One region of the Oceanobacillus sp. AG genome, then DNA from elsewhere that is predicted to be linked to it. Evidence: riboswitches for the same ligand, from Rfam matches in the RefSeq annotation. Region 1 holds a riboswitch; the other holds the start of a gene.

Evidence for each region. Region 1 has a riboswitch for glycine ahead of gcvT (glycine cleavage system aminomethyltransferase GcvT). Riboswitches for the same ligand answer to the same signal wherever they lie in the genome.
Region 2: it holds a riboswitch for glycine, as region 1 does, so the genes downstream of both, GN217_RS05675 (phosphoglycerate dehydrogenase) here and gcvT (glycine cleavage system aminomethyltransferase GcvT) in region 1, are expected to answer to the same signal.

Annotation. Positions count from the first base shown of each region.
Region 1 covers NZ_WOWT01000019.1:6,557-16,758, reverse strand. The annotation lists gene GN217_RS11215 (YqhG family protein) at 1-102, opposite strand, end outside; gene GN217_RS11210 (DEAD/DEAH box helicase) at 104-1,756, opposite strand; glycine riboswitch at 1,894-1,987, shown strand; gene gcvT (glycine cleavage system aminomethyltransferase GcvT) at 2,181-3,302, shown strand; gene gcvPA (aminomethyl-transferring glycine dehydrogenase subunit GcvPA) at 3,315-4,664, shown strand; gene gcvPB (aminomethyl-transferring glycine dehydrogenase subunit GcvPB) at 4,657-6,126, shown strand; gene GN217_RS11190 (rhodanese-like domain-containing protein) at 6,191-6,562, opposite strand; partial or broken gene GN217_RS11185 (ribonucleotide reductase N-terminal alpha domain-containing protein) at 6,894-7,688, shown strand; partial or broken gene GN217_RS11180 (vitamin B12-dependent ribonucleotide reductase) at 8,011-9,780, shown strand.
Region 2 covers NZ_WOWT01000009.1:15,549-25,750, reverse strand. The annotation lists gene GN217_RS05715 (hypothetical protein) at 1-266, opposite strand, end outside; gene GN217_RS05710 (hypothetical protein) at 284-706, opposite strand; gene GN217_RS05705 (RDD family protein) at 1,176-1,571, shown strand; gene GN217_RS05700 (PTS sugar transporter subunit IIC) at 1,777-2,814, shown strand; gene GN217_RS05695 (hypothetical protein) at 2,866-3,420, opposite strand; gene GN217_RS05690 (deoxynucleoside kinase) at 3,488-4,180, opposite strand; gene GN217_RS05685 (deoxynucleoside kinase) at 4,177-4,818, opposite strand; gene GN217_RS05680 (multicopper oxidase family protein) at 5,338-6,882, shown strand; gene GN217_RS05675 (phosphoglycerate dehydrogenase) at 7,052-8,251, opposite strand; glycine riboswitch at 8,380-8,455, opposite strand; ZMP/ZTP riboswitch at 8,552-8,634, opposite strand; gene GN217_RS05670 (protein adenylyltransferase SelO) at 8,966-10,202, opposite strand, start outside.

The sequences.
Region 1 (10,202 bases):
TGTTAACTCTACTTGTAAGACACCATTTTCTTTATTCAAAAGCTTACATTGATATGCACTGAAAAAGTCGATCATAAATTGTTCGATGTTTACGATTGCCATTTTATTCACCTACACTTTTTTCATTCATGTCATCAGCCAATTTATGGACGATGGATGCTAAGTTCTCAAGTTTAATCTCTGCTTCTCCTAATGAGTCGGACTCTCTGTAAATGGTCTCTATTTCCTGTTCCATATCTTGAATATTCAAATCAGAGAGAATTGCATCAAGCTCGCCGATCACGTTTTCAAATAGTCTTATCTTCTCATATAGTACATTTAAAATATGTTCCTCAATCGTTTGCTTAACAGCAAGATTGTATACCTTCACATCATTTTCCTGACCAAACCGATGGATTCGACCAATCCGTTGTTCAATTTTCATTGGATTCCATGGTAAATCATAGTTAATCATATGGTGGCAAAACTGCAGGTTGATCCCCTCGGCTCCTGCTTCGGTAGCAATTAATACTTGTGCTTTTCCTTTAAAAAGCTGTAGCATCCAATCTTTCTTACTACGGTTAAAGCCGCCCCGAAATGGTACAGAACTAATCCCGTGCTGCTGCAGAATCCACTGTAAATACAATTGGGTTGCGCGGTATTCCGTGAAGATAATTACTTTTTCATTGCCAATTTGTTCAATTAATTCAACTGTTTTTAATGCTTTTGAATGGGCTGGCAATTCATTGATTTTTTGAATGATGGAATGGATTTCTTCATCTGGGGTGTTTGCTTCTTGTAATTTCTGAAGTGACAGAAAACAAGCCTCTCTAGAAGAACAGATCTCTCGCAGTAATGTAATCTTTGTAAATATATCTTGCCCCCGTTGCATATTATTTAACTGTTGATAGACTTCTGTTTCTTCCTTTGTAAAATCAACGAGAATGGTTTCGATAATCCGGTTCGATGGTTTTAAATTTGTATTTTCCCTCGTATTGCGAATCATGACCCGTTCAATAAGTTGTTTCAGATAGGCGTCAGCTTCTTGTTTTCCCTTATTTCCGGAATATTTCTCTTTAAACGAGGCAACATCTCCAAGATGACCCGGTTTTAAAATCGAAATAAGGTTGAATATCTCCATTAAATCATTTTGAATTGGCGTAGCAGTCAACAGCAGGCAATACTTCTTTTTAATCTGCCGTACAAATTGATAATTTTTCGTCTGATGGTTTTTAAGTTTATGCGCCTCATCAATTAAAACGAAGTCATACTCATTTGCTAGAATCACTTCTTGGTGTGGAGTTCGTTTAGCAGTATCAAGGGAAGAAACTAGAATAGTATTGCCTTCCCAGTTATGATGTTTCCGGTGACTGACAGCAGGTATATAGAATTTCGTATTCAATTCATTCACCCATTGGTTCACAAGGGAGGCAGGAACAAGGATTAGTGCATTTTTAACGAGACCCCGCAACATATATTCTTTTAAAATCAACCCTGCTTCAATAGTTTTTCCTAAACCAACCTCATCAGCAAGTATAACCCTGCCATTCATTTTTTCGATTGCTTCTAGAGCTGTTTCCAGCTGATGGTCAAGAAAAGACATATGCGGTAAAAAATCCAAACTTCTTAACCCGTGAAAAGAAGGGACGATCCTTGCCTGTTCTGCCTGATAGGCGAGCGAAAACAACTGAAAGGAACTAAACGGGCCATCACTGTCAAGCCGTTCCTCTAATTCTTTTATAAAAGTCTGATTACGATTCAAATGTACCAAATCCATATGTTACACCCCGAGTATCTAAATAAAATTTGGATTTCACTATACCTTTTTTAAATATTATGGTATATTCAATGCAAAGGTAGAGGATTTCTTATGATAGACTTAGTTTTACCATTATAAAAAAATATATGCTGTGGATGAAGATAAGGGGAGAGCTTACATGATCTTAATGTAACGCCGAAGGAGCAAGCTTAAGACGAATCTCTCAGGCAAAAAGACTCTTATCGGACACAACTCTGGAGAGCGTTTACATATCGTAAACCACCCAAGAAGCAAGTAGGAACGGAAGGGAAACCTGGCATGTTCTTGCGCAACTTTCTGGTAGAAGGACAGAGATTTCTTACACATAAGGAAATCTCTGTCTTTTTATATTGTTAATGTCAGAATATAAAATCTTTTATTGACTTCAGAGGGAGTGATGGAGATGGAACCATTAAAACGTACGCCGATTTTTTCGGAGTATGAAAAGTATGGGGCGAAAACAATTGATTTTGGAGGTTGGGATTTACCTGTACAGTTTTCGGGGATTAAAGAAGAACATAACGCAACTAGAACAAGCGCAGGCCTGTTTGATGTGTCCCATATGGGAGAAATTATTGTAAAAGGAAGTAAGGCGGTAGCATTTCTTCAAACGATGACGACGAATGACATAAGTAAGCTGGAACCGAAGAAAGCACAATACACATTTCTTTGTAACGAGAATGGTGGAGTAGTTGATGATTTACTCATCTACATGCTAGGAGAGGACCATTACATGCTCGTCGTTAACGCTGCTAATACTGAAAAAGATTTAATGTGGTTAAAGAAACATAATAATTATGCATCAAATGAAGTTGCGATTGTTGATGAATCGGAACGATATGGTCTTCTAGCCATTCAGGGACCGAAAGCAGAAGCTATTTTACAAGAACTCACCGACACAAACCTAGCTGCAATTAAAGCTTTTCGATTTGAAATGCATGTTGCAATACATGGGATTGAACAAGGGACGATAATCTCCCGTTCAGGTTATACGGGTGAAGATGGCTTTGAAATTTATGTTGCGCCTGAAGAGGCAGGAAAGCTTTGGAATCTTATCTTAGAGACCGGGAAAGAAGCAGGAATTGTACCAGCTGGTCTCGGGGCTCGAGATACACTCCGTTTTGAAGCAAACTTGCCGTTATATGGGCAGGAACTTTCCGAAACAATTACGCCTATTGAAGCAGGTTTGACTTTTGCGGTTAAAGTTGCTAAAGAAGCTAATTTCATTGGGAAGGATGTCTTAAAAGAACAGGTTGAGAATGGACCAAAAAGAGAAATTGTCGGTCTGGAAATGATAGACAAAGGGATCCCGAGAACCGATTATGAAGTTCTATCTGAAGACGGAGAAAAAGTAATCGGACATATCACGACAGGAACACAATCACCGACTTTAAAGAAAAATATTGGCCATGCATTACTCGACACGGATTATACAGAAATTGGAACAGAACTGTTGATTCAAGTAAGGAAACGGCAACTGAAAGCGAAAGTAGTACCTACACCATTTTATAAAAGAGATAATTAGGAGGGATTGGAGATGGGATTTCGCTATTTACCAATGACGGAATCAGATAAATTAGAAATGCTTGATGTAATCGGTATTGATTCAACAGATGAACTGTTTTCGGACATTCCAGAGGAAATTCGTTTCAAAGGGGAACTAAACGTAAAACCTGCTAAAAATGAATATGAACTAATGAAAGAATTAACTGCCATGTCCAATAAAAATGTAAATCTAAAGGATTATACGTCTTATTTGGGAGCAGGAGTCTATGATCATTATATACCTTCTGTTGTAGACCATGTCATCAGTCGTTCCGAGTTTTATACTGCATATACACCATACCAGCCGGAGATATCCCAAGGGGAACTGCAAGCGATTTTTGAGTTTCAGACAATGATTGCTGAATTAACCGGCCAACCGATTGCAAATTCCTCTATGTATGATGGTGCGACAGCGCTAGGTGAAGCAGTTAATTTAACTGCCGCTCGTACAAAAAGAAAAAAAGTACTCGTTTCAAACGCAATTCATCCCGAATCACGGGAGGTAGTGAAGACATATGCTACCGGCCAACATGTAGAAGTTGTTGAGATAGATCATAAAGATGGTTTAACGGATCTAGAAGCACTTGAAAGAGAACTCGATGATGATGTAGCTGGTGTCGTCATCCAATATCCGAACTTCTTTGGTCAAATAGAACCTTTAGCAAAGGTGCGTGAATTGCTCAACTCCAATAAAAAAACAATGATGGTTGTTTCTAGTAATCCACTTGCGCTCGGATACTTGACACCACCTGGTGAATTCGGAGCAGATATCGTCGTCGGGGATACGCAAGTGTTTGGCATACCAGCCCAGTTTGGCGGCCCGCATTGTGGATACTTTGCAACGACGAATAAGTTAATGCGAAAAATTCCAGGACGTCTTGTCGGACAGACAATAGATGAAGATGGTGTCCGTGGATTTGTACTTACACTTCAAGCTAGGGAGCAGCATATCCGGAGAGATAAAGCAACGTCAAATATTTGCTCGAACCAGGCACTGAATGCGCTAGCTAGTTCAGTTGCAATGAGTTCAATTGGAAAGCATGGTTTGAAGAAAATGGCAGAACTAAATATGAAAAAAGCCCGCTATGCCAAACAACAATTCGCGGAGATAGGAATTCCTGTCTTATTTGATCAACCATTCTTTAACGAGTTTGTCATCCAGCTGAATAAAACGGTAAGCGAAGTGAATGAGGCATTACTTACCAAGGGAATCGTCGGCGGATATGATTTGGGTCGAGATTATCCAGAATTAGAAAATTGTATGTTAGTTGCCGTAACGGAAATCCGTTCCAAAGAAGAGATTGATCAATTGATTAAGGAAGTGGGGGATATCAATGGCTAAAAATGAATTTCCATTAATCTTTGAACGCAGTAAAAAGGAGCGAACAAGTTATAGCTTACCGGATCTTGATGTACCAGACATCGATTTGGATGCGGAATTTGAAACGCCGTATGTTCGGAAGACTGCTCCGGAATTACCTGAAGTAAATGAACTCGAAATTATGCGGCATTATACAGGATTATCGAATCGAAACTATGGAGTGGATTCCGGGTTTTATCCGCTTGGCTCATGTACCATGAAATATAACCCGAAAATTAATGAAGATGTAGCGCGGCTCCCGGGATTTACCCATATCCACCCATACCAAGATCCGAAAACCGTGCAAGGTGCACTTGAAATGATGTATGATTTGCAAACCTCACTTAAAGAAATTACTGGAATGCATGAAGTATCCTTACAATCGGCAGCTGGAGCACAGGGCGAATGGGCTGCGTTAATGATGATCCGTGCTTTCCATGAGGCGAACGGGGAGCATCACCGGACAAAAGTCATCGTTCCGGATTCCGCTCACGGGACAAATCCAGCATCTGCTGCAGTGGCAGGCTTTGATGCTATAACAGTGAAATCCAATGAAGACGGTCTTGTTGATATTGAAGATTTAAAGCGGGTTGTAGATGAAAATACAGCTGCTTTAATGCTTACGAATCCGAACACACTTGGTCTCTTTGAAAAAGAAATTATGGAGATGGCCGAGATTGTTCATGGTGTCGGTGGGAAGCTTTACTATGATGGTGCAAACCTAAACGCAATTATGGGTTATACAAGACCAGGAGATATGGGCTTTGATGCTGTTCATTTGAATCTCCATAAAACATTTACGGGCCCTCATGGTGGCGGTGGACCAGGTTCAGGACCAATTGGGGTATCAGAAGAGCTTGCACCATTTTTACCTAAGCCATTAATTGTGAAAGAGAATGATGAATATAAATTAGAACATGACCGTCCGCAGTCCATCGGCCGTATTAAGGCATATTATGGAAACTTTGGAATCAATTTGCGTGCCTATACTTATATTCGTACAATGGGTGCAGAAGGATTAAAGAAAGTTAGTGAATACGCGGTTTTAAATGCGAACTACATGATGCGCAGATTAGAGCAGATATATGATTTACCTTATAAGCAACATTGTATGCATGAGTTTGTTCTATCTGGGAAAAAACAGAAAAAACTCGGTGTCCGTACACTCGATATTGCAAAGCGTCTGCTAGACTTCAACTATCATCCGCCAACAATCTATTTCCCGTTAATTGTTGAGGAAGGGATGATGATTGAACCGACGGAAACAGAGTCTAAAGAGACGCTGGATGGTTTCATCGATGCTATGATAAACATTGCAAAAGAAGCAGAAGAAGATCCTGAAATCGTTCAAGAAGCACCACATCACACAATTGTAAAGCGAATGGACGAAACGACCGCAGCAAGAAAACCAATTCTTCGTTACACACGTGAAGACAATTCATAATGGATAGGGAAAATAAAAAAGCCGACAGACTATGAGTAAAAAAGTCTGTCGGCTTCTCTCTTACCTATTTTGCTTTTATTTTTCCAGTCCAGTTTTTGAATCCGCCTTTTAATTGGTAGAGTTCTTTATAACCTTGTTTGTGTAGAATTTGGGCAGCGCGACCTGAACGGCTGCTTTTTTGACAATATAAATAAACTGGCTTGTCCTTTCTGATTTCTACTAGACGCTGTTTCAGTTGTGTTACTGGGATATTCCGTGCCCCGAGGATATGACCAGCATCATATTCTTGTGGCTCACGTACATCAATTAATTGGGCTTTTCGGTAGCCCTCAATCCACTGATCCTGATTGAGTACATTCAAAATCATTTTCTGTCTGTAATACCGGAATATCGAAAAAACAAGCAATGCAACTAAAACAATTAATAAAACTGACATATTTTTTCCCCCGTCTTTCTCATATCTCAACTCATATTATAAAATACTTTTAACCGCTTTAAAAGCATTTCGAATAGCCGGTCCTTTTTTATAAAAAAATAATTTATATAAAAGTCGATACTAAGGTCGATACCTGTAAGCTTTTCGGTATTTTTCCGCAGGTTTGTGTAAACTTATTCTCTTGACAAAAACTCACATATATTGTTTAATACACAATATATAGTGTGTTCACTCGTTAATTGATACCATATATTGTTTTAAATATTATAAAACGTGGTACTACATAATTATAACACATTACACATAAAAAGATGAATAAAGGAGTGGTTTCGTGTCGACGATATTAGAAAAAGTGAATGGAATTGATGTTGTTTCATTGAATAAGGATATTGAATTATTTGATGCAGTACATCCGATTACTAGTGATATGAAGCTCACACATAGTGGAGTCTCACGCTTAGTTATGCTCGACAGATACGCTTTTAAAGATACAGGAAAAGCTACATTAAAAACTGGTGATTTTGTTGTTTTAACAGTGAAATCCGATCCTAAATTCCCAGCTAGAGGGTTAGGATTTGTACAAGCAATCAATTGGGAGAAAAATGAAGCAGATATTAAAGTTCTGGATGAATTTGTATCTACCCTCGATAACGAAGTAGAGATGGAAACAGGTATTATCACGCGTTCGCTTGATGTAATTGATAAACCGCTTGAAGTCTTTTATGAGCAAATCGCTAAACGAAATGCGACCGGCTTAGCAGTAGTGGAGGAAACGGAAGAAAAACGTAAAGAATCATTTGAAATGTTTTATAAGGAACTAGCTGATCTTAATTTCGTGCCAGCAGGACGTGTGTTATACGGTGCAGGTGCAAATACGGATGTAACATACTTTAATTGCTATGTGATGCCATATGTAAAAGATTCCCGGGAAGGTATTTCCGATCACCGGAAGCAAGTAATGGAAATCATGTCCCGTGGTGGAGGAGTAGGGACAAATGGTTCAACACTTCGTCCAAGAAACACATTGGCACGCGGAGTAAACGGAAAGTCATCCGGATCCGTATCCTGGCTTGACGATATTGCCAAACTGACTCATTTAGTAGAACAAGGCGGATCGAGACGTGGTAAATCTGCTTAAGTGCCTCGTCTATAAATAAACCTCGTGAATTGCTGGAAACTCTTTTTATGACTTGCTGGCTACAACGTAACTGGAAACGGTAAGCGTGAATGCTTGAAAACAGCAAGTGGTTAAAGACAATCAGCAGCCAAGCACCTGCTCGAATGGTGAAGGTTCAACGACCATCGAAAGCACACTTAAATGTGGAAGCGAGTAGAGTAGGAGTCAAGTGACTCCGAAGTGCGAGGACATTCGAAAGGGAATGTAAGATATGGTCTGAACTTCAGGGTGACCTGGAGAGTTGATGTAACGGATCAACGCAACATAATTGGCGCAAATGATTATGCTTGTGGATTCTCACCCGGATATTATTGAGTTCATCATCTCAAAAATGCAGAATCCGCGTATTTTAAGATATTTAATCGAAAATACAGAAGATGAACAAATCAAAACGCTGGCAAGAGAAAAACTGAACTTCACTCCACTTACAGAGACGGAGATTGATTTATATACAAGTGTACAAAACTATAAAGGTTTCCCAGGTCTTGGAGGATTTACAGAGGCCTCCATGCGTGAGGCTGGGCAGAAGTTAAGAGATGGCGGTTCCTATAGTGTTCATAATCCAGATTTCCTAACAGGAGCTAATATTTCCGTATGTATTACAAAAGAATTCATGGAAGCTGTAGAAAATGACGAAATGTATGAACTGCGCTTCCCGGATGTGGAAAATTATACACCGGAAGAAATGAAAGCATATAACGAAAAGTGGCATGAAGTTGGAGACGTTCGTAAGTGGGAAGCAATGGGTTATGGTGTTCGCGTTTATCGCCGCATCCGAGCTAAAGAACTATGGAACTTAATCAACGTTTGTGCGACCTATTCCGCAGAACCTGGAATTTTCTTTATCGATAATGCGAATGATATGACAAACGCATCAAGCTACGGACAGCAAGTTGTCGCAACAAACCCATGTGGAGAACAGCCACTCGCACCCTACAGTGTATGTAACTTGGCTGCTGTAAACTTAGCGGTAATGGCTGACAAAGTAAACAAAACAGTGGACTATGAGAAACTAAAAGAAACAGTCCGCACCGGAGTTAGAATGCAGGATAATGTTATTGATGCAACACCATATTTCCTTGAAGAAAATAGAAAGCAAGCCCTCGGTGAACGTCGGGTTGGCCTTGGGGTAATGGGGCTGCACGACCTGCTCATCTACACGGAAACGAGATATGGTTCAGAAGAAGGTAACGCACTTGTTGATAAAGTATTTGAAACAATTGCAACGAGCGCCTACCGAGCTTCCATTGAACTTGCAAAAGAAAAAGGCAGTTTCCCGTTCTTGATCGGTGAAACAGATGAAGAAACGAATCGGTTGCGTCATGCATTTATCAATACTGGTTATATGAAAACAATGCCGGAAGATATTCGCGAAGGTATTTTGAAACACGGTATTCGTAACTCCCACTTGCTAACAGTTGCTCCGACTGGAAGCACTGGAACAATGGTTGGGGTATCGACTGGGCTTGAGCCATACTTCTCCTTCTCCTACTTCAGAAGTGGTCGCTTAGGTAAATTTATTGAAGTGAATGCAGCAATTGTTGAGGAGTATTTGGAGAACAATCCAGAAGCAGATAAAGAAAACTTACCAGAATGGTTCGTATCTGCGATGGATCTTTCAGCTGAAGAACATGCGGATACACAATGTGTCATCCAGCGCTGGGTAGACAGCTCTATTTCGAAAACAGTTAACGCTCCAAAAGGCTACACGGTTGAACAAGTAGAAAGTGTCTATCAGAGATTGTACAAGGGAGGAGCAAAAGGCGGAACCGTATATGTTGACGGAAGCCGTGACTCTCAAGTACTGACACTGAAAGCCGAAGAAAATACAGTTGGCGAGCAGACAGAATTGTTCGAAGATGAAACTGATAAGCCGAAAGTTGTTTTAATGGACACAATTCAAGAACTGGATTCTACAAATGTAAATATCGGTTCTGAAATTGGGGATACATGCCCGGTATGTCGCCAGGGAAGCATTGAGGACATTGGTGGATGCAACACATGTACAAACTGTGCTGCCCAATTAAAATGTGGTATATAAAAGTTAAACTAGAAATGGAATTTGATAAAACAACCTCTTAGGTATATAGCCATAAGAGGTTGTTTTTTGCTATTGTATGGGCTAACTCTGCATTTGTCACGTATTAACGCTCTGTAATACCCCTACCTTTAAACAAGAGGGAAAACCAAAAAGGTAAGGTGGGGGATATACAGCCCGTAAATACCTGATTCTGTTCAACTAACATTCAGTGGGGGAGGTAAGGAAACCCCGACTGAATGAAGTTTCACTTTATTTCAACGCGTTTCGTAACAAGTATTTTCAAAAAATAATAAAAATGGTATAGTATGTAGAACCAATATTAGAAAGAGAGTGATAGATGATGACAGTCTGCATCGATAATCCCAATATTAGCAAAAAAAGAGCGGGAGTAGAACGGAGCATTGTCTATATTAATTAATACA
Region 2 (10,202 bases), on a different contig from region 1:
AGCTCTCTGCTTAAATCAATATCAATGCCAGCCTGTGCTTTCAGTTGGTCATATTCAGCTTGCAGCCCCGGTAATCTGCTTTCCATATATGCTTCAGTATCAGCTTCCACTTCCGCAACAGACTGATTAAACAACCCATTGTACCAAGCACGAAGCTGCTCTCCCGCATGTGATGAAGCAAATACCGCTCCAGCACTCCAGACGACAACAACAGCAAGTCCAATCGAAATGATCTTCCCTTTGAATGATTTTAAAAATGATTTCACCTAATAACTCCCCCTTTTTATTTTTTTGATAATAATTCATCTAAAAATATTGCAATCTCTTCTTCCACTTCTACATGCATCTGCTCATTTCTCTCTGTTTCATAAGTAGCGTACACTTCTATTACCGATTGCTTTTCCAATAAATTATTTAATTGCGCTTCCAATCCCTTCCCGTAATTCCTTACTTCCGTGATAATCTGTGATTTTTCGCCATCCAACAACACCTCCAATTCCGCAACTTGCTCTTCTCTTTGCCCGTCCCATTCCTCTATTGGTTTAATAGATTGCTTATGGAAGTACGTCCGAATGGTCTGAACTATTTCTTGGGCTGAATCTTTATGTAATTTCCAAGGAGTGTAGTCACTTGCTGCTATAATAGATATATTAAAAGCAAAAAGAAATAGTAACCCCATGAGTCCAGTCCGAATCGTTTTCCTCATACCCCTCCCCCTCTATTTGTTACGATTGATGTTACGTCCCATCGTATCAGATGGAGTTATAAAAAGAATCGGATAATTAAACTATTTTTCTCATAGGAGGAAAGAGTCTTTACGAGAGATCTTTTAAAAGAGGAAGAAATGATCAGAGTCTTAAAGGATAGGATTTATCTCCCAAAACGGTTTCTTTTAATAGATATTTCTTTAAATCGGAAAAAAGATAATCCGTACCTTATCTTGCTTAAGAACTAGATAGTAGAAATATTATCCATAGTTCATGCCTTTTCGTCATAAAACGAGCGTTCATGCTAGATTTATTGAAAGAGCCTCTACCTTACGACAGCATTTCTTTCCCGCAGAACGAAAATCGACAACACAAACTCAAAAGATATTCTATTAAAAAATGAAACCTATTCTAATCAATTTCCGTATATGGTAGAGGTATGTAATGAGGACAAAGGGAGGAATTATGATGAAACCATTGACGAAAAAACGCTTAAAGGCCTCACTAATTGATGGCTGTATTAGCACGGCAGCTTCTCTAGCTGCAGAATATTTCTTACGGAAAAAAATAAAAAACGAAGCATTCCATATGATTGTGTTACCAATTCTGAGCCAGTACACATTAGAATATGTGCAACTCAAAAACAGTGGACAGACAATTGGTTACAAACTAATGGGAATCGAACTAAAAAGTGAAGACGGCAAGGAATTGACGAACGAACAGATCTTAAAAAGAATGGTGCACCGGGACACTACTAGCACCATCGCGTACATAAAGAATAGGGATAGCTTTGAAGGCCAAGCAGGAAAACTATTCCCTCATGACCGCAAAGCTGGAACAATTGTAATGGAAACAACTAAATAAATAATCTACAGCTCGTCCAAAAAGTGACAGAGCTGTTTTATTTTTGAGAAAAGCGAAACTGAATTGACTTCTATTCCAACCTTTTTTGCCACTCATTCACTTTAATACATAAAAGCATTACTCCGCAAAAGAAAAATGGTTGACTATTAACGAAACTCGTCTTATAATTTACTGCAATTACTTTGTTTGGTGGAGACGAGCGGGGATGAAGGATTTTTTCAGTAAGTTATTAAACGGAATGAGTATCGGAATTGTTGTCGCACTAATTCCAAATGCTTTATTAGGTGAAATTTTAAAAATATTAATTCCATATTTTCCAGCTTTGGAGCATTTATTTGATATAACCGTAATGGTCATGAGTTTACTGCCGATTTTAATTGGAGTAATGGTTGGAGTAACATTTAAGTTAACACCGATTCAAACAGCTTCTGTCGGCATTGCAGCGACGATCGGCAGCGGGGCTATTATGAAAACCGAAGAAGGGCTATTCGCATTAAACGGTATCGGGATCGTGATTAACACTGGTATTACGGCGGCACTTGCTGTCTTATTTGTTCTATGGATTGGAAATCGTTTGAAAGGCTATTCCATTCTATTAATACCGACTTTAAGTATTATTGTTCCAGGTATGATAGGTTATGCTTTACTTCCTTTCATCCGTCATTCAACCGGATTGTTAGGAGAATTGGTTGCTGCTGTTACAAATATGCAGCCGGTTTTGATGGGGGCAATGATTGCAGTGATTTTCTGTCTCATTATCCTCTCCCCTATCTCTACTGTTGGTGTTGCAACGGTAATTATGCTTTCCGGTATCGGCTCTGGAGCGGCAAATCTCGGGATTGTAGCAGCAGGTGTTGGGCTTGCGATTGCAAGCTATAAAGCAAACTCGCTCGGTACAGCTCTTGCCCATGTGCTTGGTTCCCCGAAGATTCAAATGCGGAACTTCATCATGAAACCGAAAATTGCGTTTCCTATGCTGATTACCGCAGCTTTCCTTGGAGGACTTGCGGGGGTATTAAATATTCAAGGGACGCCTTATAGTGCGGGTTTCGGTTTATCTGGACTAGTCGGGCCTTTAAATTATATTAATCTTGCTGAGGGCGGCTGGACGTTAAATAATATAACGATTATGCTTGGCACGTTCCTCATCTTGCCAATTATATTAAACTTAGGATTAATCTATGTGTTCTCCCGGAAATTAAAAATGATTAAAGCAGATGACTATAAATTGAACTTTGAATAGGGCTGGGGATAAATGTCCCCGCCCTATTTTCTTTCCAACTTATATCCCGACTCAACGTATCGCCTTTTCTTTTTCCTTTGTACTTGATGTGTATGGTTCATTTTTTAAAAACCGGATAATAGATGCTGTCGCTTCCTCAACCTTTTCAGCTAAATAGTTCGTGCGTTCATATAAGACACTGCGAAAATGATCCAGTTGCCGCACTACCTTTGCTGTCATTGCTTCCTGCTCCTCGACTCGCTTCTCCAGACCTTTCATCCTGTTCTTGTCAATGGCTAATTGGTTCGTGATCTCCTCCTGGCGTTCCATATATGCTGTAACTTGTTTTGCAAGCCGTTCATTCTCCTCTGAAATAGCTGCTAATTTCGTTAACAGTCTTCTATATTCCGTCTCGAATTCCTGCCATTTCTGCATATTCAGCACATGTTGCCTGTCAGTTGATGATTTTATTTCCGCTACATGCTTCTCGACCGATTCATTGAATTGCGTTTGTTCTTTAAGCCTTTCAGTAGTACGGTTATGAAAATATATTACCTGATTATTATCATCAACCGTTTCATCCGTCTGATAAATATCTTCGTAATCGCCATTGATATATAATCCCATGGTTTCACCCCTTACTTGGTTACTCCCCTTATTTTATGCAAGAAATCGACCGTTAGGGAATTCTTCATTACAGCCGATAGTCCTCATTTATTGGAATCATGGATCTCATCTTACGCTTGCCAATCCGCCGGCCAACTTTCTCTAGAATCAGTTCAAGAGATTCCTCCTGTTTCAAATCATAATCTGCAATATTAATTCGTAAAACAGGACAGGCATTAAAGCTGTCAATCCACTTACTATACCGGTCATGCATTTCTTCCCAGTAACTAACCGGTGTCTTCCGCTCCATCTCTCGCCCCCGCTGGCGAATACGACCAATTATTTCATCTAAAGATCCTTCCAAATAAATCAATAAATCTGGGTGCGGGAAATATGGCGTCATGACCATCGCATCGAATAGGTTTTTATATGTTTCATAATCCGTAGGTGACATTGTTCCTTTTTCGTAATGCATTCTCGCAAAAATTCCAGTATCTTCATAAATCGAGCGATCTTGAACAAAACCGCCACCGTATTCAAATATTTTCTTTTGTTCCTTAAAACGCTCCGCCAGGAAATAAATTTGTAAATGGAAACTCCAACGCTCAAAATCCTTATAAAAGCTTTCCAGATATGGATTATGATCCACTTTTTCAAAAGATGTTTTAAAATCGAGTGCCTCCGCCAAAGCTGTAGTCATCGTCGATTTCCCAACACCTACCGTACCGGCAATCGTAATTACTGCATCATTCGGTATACCGTATTTCTCTCTCCAATTCATTTGCTTGCTCCTTTAATTGTCAGCTGTTCGTTAACCATGTTTAAAATTTTTTCCAGATGATCCTGATTTTGCATGAAATCCATCTCATCCCCGTTAATCCAAATTAGCGGGATATCGGGATTTTCTTTTTCAAATTCGTTCATGAATTGTTTATAATCCCGCGACAGTTGCTGTAAGTACTCCGATTCAATATTTTTCTCGATTTTTCTTCCCCGCTTCCTAATTCGTTCCATAATCGTATCGAGACTACCGGTTATATAAATGACAAGATTAGGTTGCGGCATGTCCTTCGTTAAAATCTCATAAATCTGCCTGTATTTATCAAACTGACCTTCATCTAAAGTCCGTTTTGCGAATATCATATTTTTCGCCATATGATAGTCCGCTACGACCGGATGACCATGCTTCAAATAGTCCTTATCTATATCTTCTAACTGTTTATATCGATTACACAGGAAAAACATTTCTGTTTGAAAACTCCACTCATTTATATCTTCATAAAATTTGTCAAGAAAAGGATTCTCACTTACAATCTCTTTCAACAAATGAAATTCAAAATGACTGGCGATCTTTTTTGCAAGTGAAGTCTTACCAATACCAATTGGACCTTCAACTGCAAGAAAAGGTACCTTCGTCATTATTATTCCTCCTTCAAATTAGATCCTTCATATTTTATCATACTTCATATGTTCCAACCATCACCATTAAAGTGAAACTCCATTTAATAAAAGGTACTTTTTATTCCCCACTGAATGGTATAGACGAATCGAGCTACTACTGGATGGTAGATCTCCCCATTTCGTATTAACGTGTTTCCGAAAACCCTGAAGCGTGATGCATCCAGCCTGTTACACTCGATAGTCGCGCCTACTTTCATAGCTATATAGTACATTCGCCTTTCCCAATTAAAAATTACTGCATTTACTATTATAAGCTCAACTTTCGTAACCTGAAACACAGGATACATCTTAAAAAAATTGAAAGAACTTCCATTCAGCGTAAGTGAAACTTTCATTTAGGCCCACAGTTTATTTAAGGAGACTGCCTTTTGTTGCAATACCATGCCTAACTATACACATCATCGACTATAAATCCCTGGTAAGATTGATTTTTTCAGGAGCGAGAGTTTAGTTATAAGGAAGATTTGAGGTGAAAGAATGCAACGACTGGAAAAATTTGTGGATCCTCTACCGCTTTTAAACACACTTCAACCGAGTAACAAAACAAGGAATGGTGCACATTACGATATAACGATGGAAGAATTCCCGGCCAAATTACACCGTGACTTGCCGCGAACCACATTATGGGGATATAATAGGCAATTTCCTGGACCGCTGATTGAAGCATTCCGTGATGAACCGGTATCTGTAACATGGCATAATGAGCTGCCGAACAGACATATCCTGCCCGTTGATACTTCCATCCATGATTTGGATAAACTCCCTACCGTCCGTACAGTTGTCCATTTACACGGGATGGAAACAAAGCCAGAAAGCGATGGGCATCCTGATGCTTGGTATACAAGAAATTTCCAAGTTACAGGGCCAACATTTACACAACGGACGTTTCATTATCCAAACCATCAGCGCAGCAGCTTACTTTGGTATCACGATCATGCAATGGGACTGACAAGGCTCAATGTATATGCCGGGCTTGCCGGAATGTACATTTTACGGGATAAACATGAAGCATCCCTAAACCTCCCAAGTGGTGACTACGAAATTCCATTAATGATTGTCGATCGGAGCTTCCATCCAGACGGCTCCTTATCCTACCCAGCGCAACCAAATGACGCTGATCCCAATTTACCGAACCCTTCCATTGTGCCAGCATTTTTAGGAGATACAATTGTTGTAAACGGAAAAATTTGGCCATATTTGGAAGTAGAACCTCGGAAATACCGTTTCCGTATTTTAAATGCCTCTAATACGAGAGGTTACCGGCTGTCGCTTGATAATGGAGAGGTTTTACATCAAATCGGCTCAGATGGCGAGCTGCTTAGAAAACGCGTCGAAATGGAAGAAATCGGGCTGCAGCCTGCCGAGCGTATCGATGTCATCATCGATTTTTCGGAATTAGAAGGCCAAACGATTATACTAAAAAATAATCTTGGACCAGGTGCTGATCCAGCTGACGGAATGGGAGAAATTATGCAATTCCGGGTTACAGAAAAGCTAAAAAGTAAAGATACGAGTAATTTACCTGTTAACCTTTCCTATGTCCCTTCCTTAAAACAAGATGAAATTAAGACGGTCCGTTATTTAAAACTAGTTGGTTCCACTGATGAATATGATCGTCCTTTACTGCTTTTAAATAATCTGAAATGGCATGATCCAGTTACGGAAAATCCACAGTTAGATTCGACAGAGATTTGGGCATTCATAAACACAACCAACTTCTCCCATCCAATCCATATTCATCTTATTCAATTTCAAGTGCTGGATCATCAGACCTTTGATCTTGAACGATTCAATGAAGATGGGACCCTTTTGTTTACAGGGGCACCACAAGCTCCTCTTGCGAATAATCGCAGTTGGAAAGATACAATTGAAGTACCCGCTGGAACGATGACCCGCGTGATTGCAAATTTCGGTCCCTATACTGGTGAATACGTCTGGCATTGCCACATCCTCGAACATGAAGATTATGACATGATGCGCCCGTATCGCGTAATTACAGATGAAAGAAAGGACAAAAAATAATGAAACCGGCTGGAAAAACTAACACATTCCAGCTGATTTTCATGCTTTCCATATTGATTTTGATTGATAAGAGTCAGAACGGACATAAGCGCTAGAATCTCTCACAACATCTTGTTTAAAATTTTCCTTTACAACGAAAAAATGGGACAGAGCCTCTGTCCCATTTGGATTAGATTGTGCGAATTCGGATTACATCCTCGATTGTATTAATTTCGGCTTCCATTCCTGGAATGACGTCCCCGTTCACTTTCTCGTCAATATCAATCATCGTATATGCCAAGTCACCACGGCTTTTGTTAATCATTGCCGCAATATTTAGGCCCCTTTTAGAAATAATCGCACTAATTTGGCCGAGCATATTCGGTACATTATGATGGAAAACCGTAACCCGGCGCTTTCCTGTATAAGGAAGAAACGCATTCGGGAAGTTCACCGCGTTTTTAATATTACCTGTCTCTAGGAAATCTCTCACCTGGCGAGTTGCCATTCGTGCACAATTTTCCTCTGATTCAATCGTTGACGCACCAAGATGGGGTAATGTTATCGCATTTTCCATATGAAGTAAGCGATCATTAGGGAAATCAGTAATGTATTTACCGACACGGCTCTTCTCCAGAGCCACTTCAAGCGCATCTTCATCGACAAGCCCGCCACGCGAGAAGTTCAGAATATGGACGCCTGGCTTCATCTGTTCAAAAGCTTCCCTATTTAGCATACCTGCTGTCTCATTTGTAAGGGGAACATGAATTGTGATAAAATCCGCCTGTTCAAATACATCTCCAAGAGACATCGCACGCTTAATATTCCGGGATAGTTCCCAAGCCGTATCAACAGAAATATACGGGTCAAACCCAATAACATCCATATCAAGATTCAGTGCATCATTAGCAACCATCGCTCCAATTGCACCAAGTCCAATGACGCCTAGCTTCTTCCCTTTCGCCTCACGTCCGACAAATTGCTTTTTCCCTTGTTCAACGAGCTGCGGTACTTCTTCCCCTTTGCCTTTTAAATCTTTCACCCAATCGACTCCGTTAAACAGGTTACGAGAGGATGCCATAATAGAAGTAAGCACGAGTTCTTTTACGGCATTCGCATTTGCCCCAGGAGTATTGAATACAACAATACCCTGATTGGAACAAGCATCAACGGGAATATTATTCACACCCGCGCCAGCACGTGCGATAGCTTTTAAATTTCCACCGAATGCCATGTCGTGCATCGGATAACTCCGGACAACAATTGCATCCGGATCATTTGCTTCATTATCAATTGTGTAATCTTCATCATTAAATATTGCGAGACCTACCTCAGCAATATGATTCAACGTTTTAATTCTTTTTGTTTTGTCTAAAGTTATTGTTGTCATCTCTCTACTCTTTCTCCTTTTTACTCTTACTTTTCTTTCTAATCTCCACAACGCAGCCTAGAAACATAAAAAGAGACTGGAAAAAAACTCCAATCTCAGAAAGATCTAGAAAACAACAAATAAACCTTTGTTGTTCTTCTGTCCTTTTGCCTGAGATTTTGAACCCTTCGGCGATGCATATGCATTCTCTCCAGAAGCCGCTCCCGTTATAGTGTCACCCATAACATTCGTCGCTTTTGAATATTCTATTCATTCAAGTCGCCTCCTTAAACATAAAAAGGCAAGGAGTTAAAAATCCCTTACCTCTGCCCAGGCGATCGACATGATTTCATTATGTGCTCCCCCGCGGTGGTCTCCGCGTTTCGCCAGTTACACATAACGTTTCAATTGTTGATGTTATCTTATCAGAATTAAATTATTTTTTCAATGGATAAAACAGGTTTTTTAAAAGTTTTTTAATAATGGTCTTTCCAATTATAGACCGTCTCTTATATAATGTATTCACATTATTGTAGTTGTTTCGAAAGGGTGGACTTTTTGAATATTATTATCGAACCAGATTCGTTTAAAGGAAGCTTATCAGCAATGGAAGCAGCTAAAGCGATAGTCTAATGGGACTCCTTTTATGGATGGAAGAAGAAATTATGCGTTGTAAGGAGAATGTGATAAAAAAGAGAAAGAAACGCGCTTCATTATTACGTTTCTTTCTCTTTTTTACGTGCCGCAAAATGTTTGATAAGATGTCCCGGTGTCATAATTTCTTTTCGCAAATTCCTTCTGTTCATCTGTATGGGCAAAGGGATTTTTCAATAGATGAATTAACTCTTCTGCTGGCGTATAATCTTCCTTTTGAACTGCCGCTTCGATGGCGTCCTCTACCCACTTATTTCTCGGAATCAATGCCGGATTATGCTCATACATAAGCTTGTTGCTTGCTTCCTGCGTCTCGCTTTGTATTTTGATCCTTTCCTGCCATTTGATTTTCCATTTTTTAAATTCATCCATACGTCCAAGCGGAAAGTCTTCTTCTTTGCCATACGTTAACGCTAGGAACGTATTCGTATAATCGGCATGATAATGTTGCATCAACGTGAGCAGTTCTTCAATGAGGGCTTCGTCCCCTTCTCGTTCACCGAATATCCCGAGTTTCTGTCGCATCCCTTTCAGCCAATATTTCTTATATAAGGGACCAAATTCTGAAATAGCTTCTTGTGCATATTTCAAGGCTTCTTCCTTGCTCCTTCCGAGTAAAGGAAGCAGTGTCTCCGCAAAGCGCGCCAGATTCCATGCGGCAATGCTCGGCTGATTCCGGTAGGCATAACGCCCATTCACATCAATCGAACTGAATACAATATCCTGATGATACGCATCCATGAAAGCACATGGACCATAATCAATTGTTTCACCGCTGATCGTCATATTATCGGTATTCATCACGCCATGAATAAACCCGACGAGCTGCCATTTCGCGACTAATTGCGCCTGCCGATCCAACACGTTTCTCAAAAAAGCGAGGTACGGATTTTCCGCATGTTTTACTTCTGGATCATGCCGCTCAATTGTATAATCAGTAAGTTGCACAAGTTCATCTATTTCACAGAAGTGGGCTGCAAATTGAAATGTACCTACCCGAATATGACTGGAAGCCACCCTCGTCAAAATCGCACCCGGGAGTATCGTCTCCCGGCGAATCCCTTCCCCTGTCGTCACTACAGCAAGGCCCCTTGTAGTAGGGATATTTAAGCCATGCATCGCTTCACTAACCATGTACTCCCTAATCATTGGCCCAAGTGCAGCCCGGCCATCACCACCACGGGAATAGGCTGTCCTCCCTGCACCCTTCAGCTGGATATCGAAGCGTTTGGAGTCAGGTGTCACTTGTTCCCCAAGCAGTACCGCACGTCCATCACCGAGCATCGTGAAATGACCGAATTGGTGACCGGCATAACTT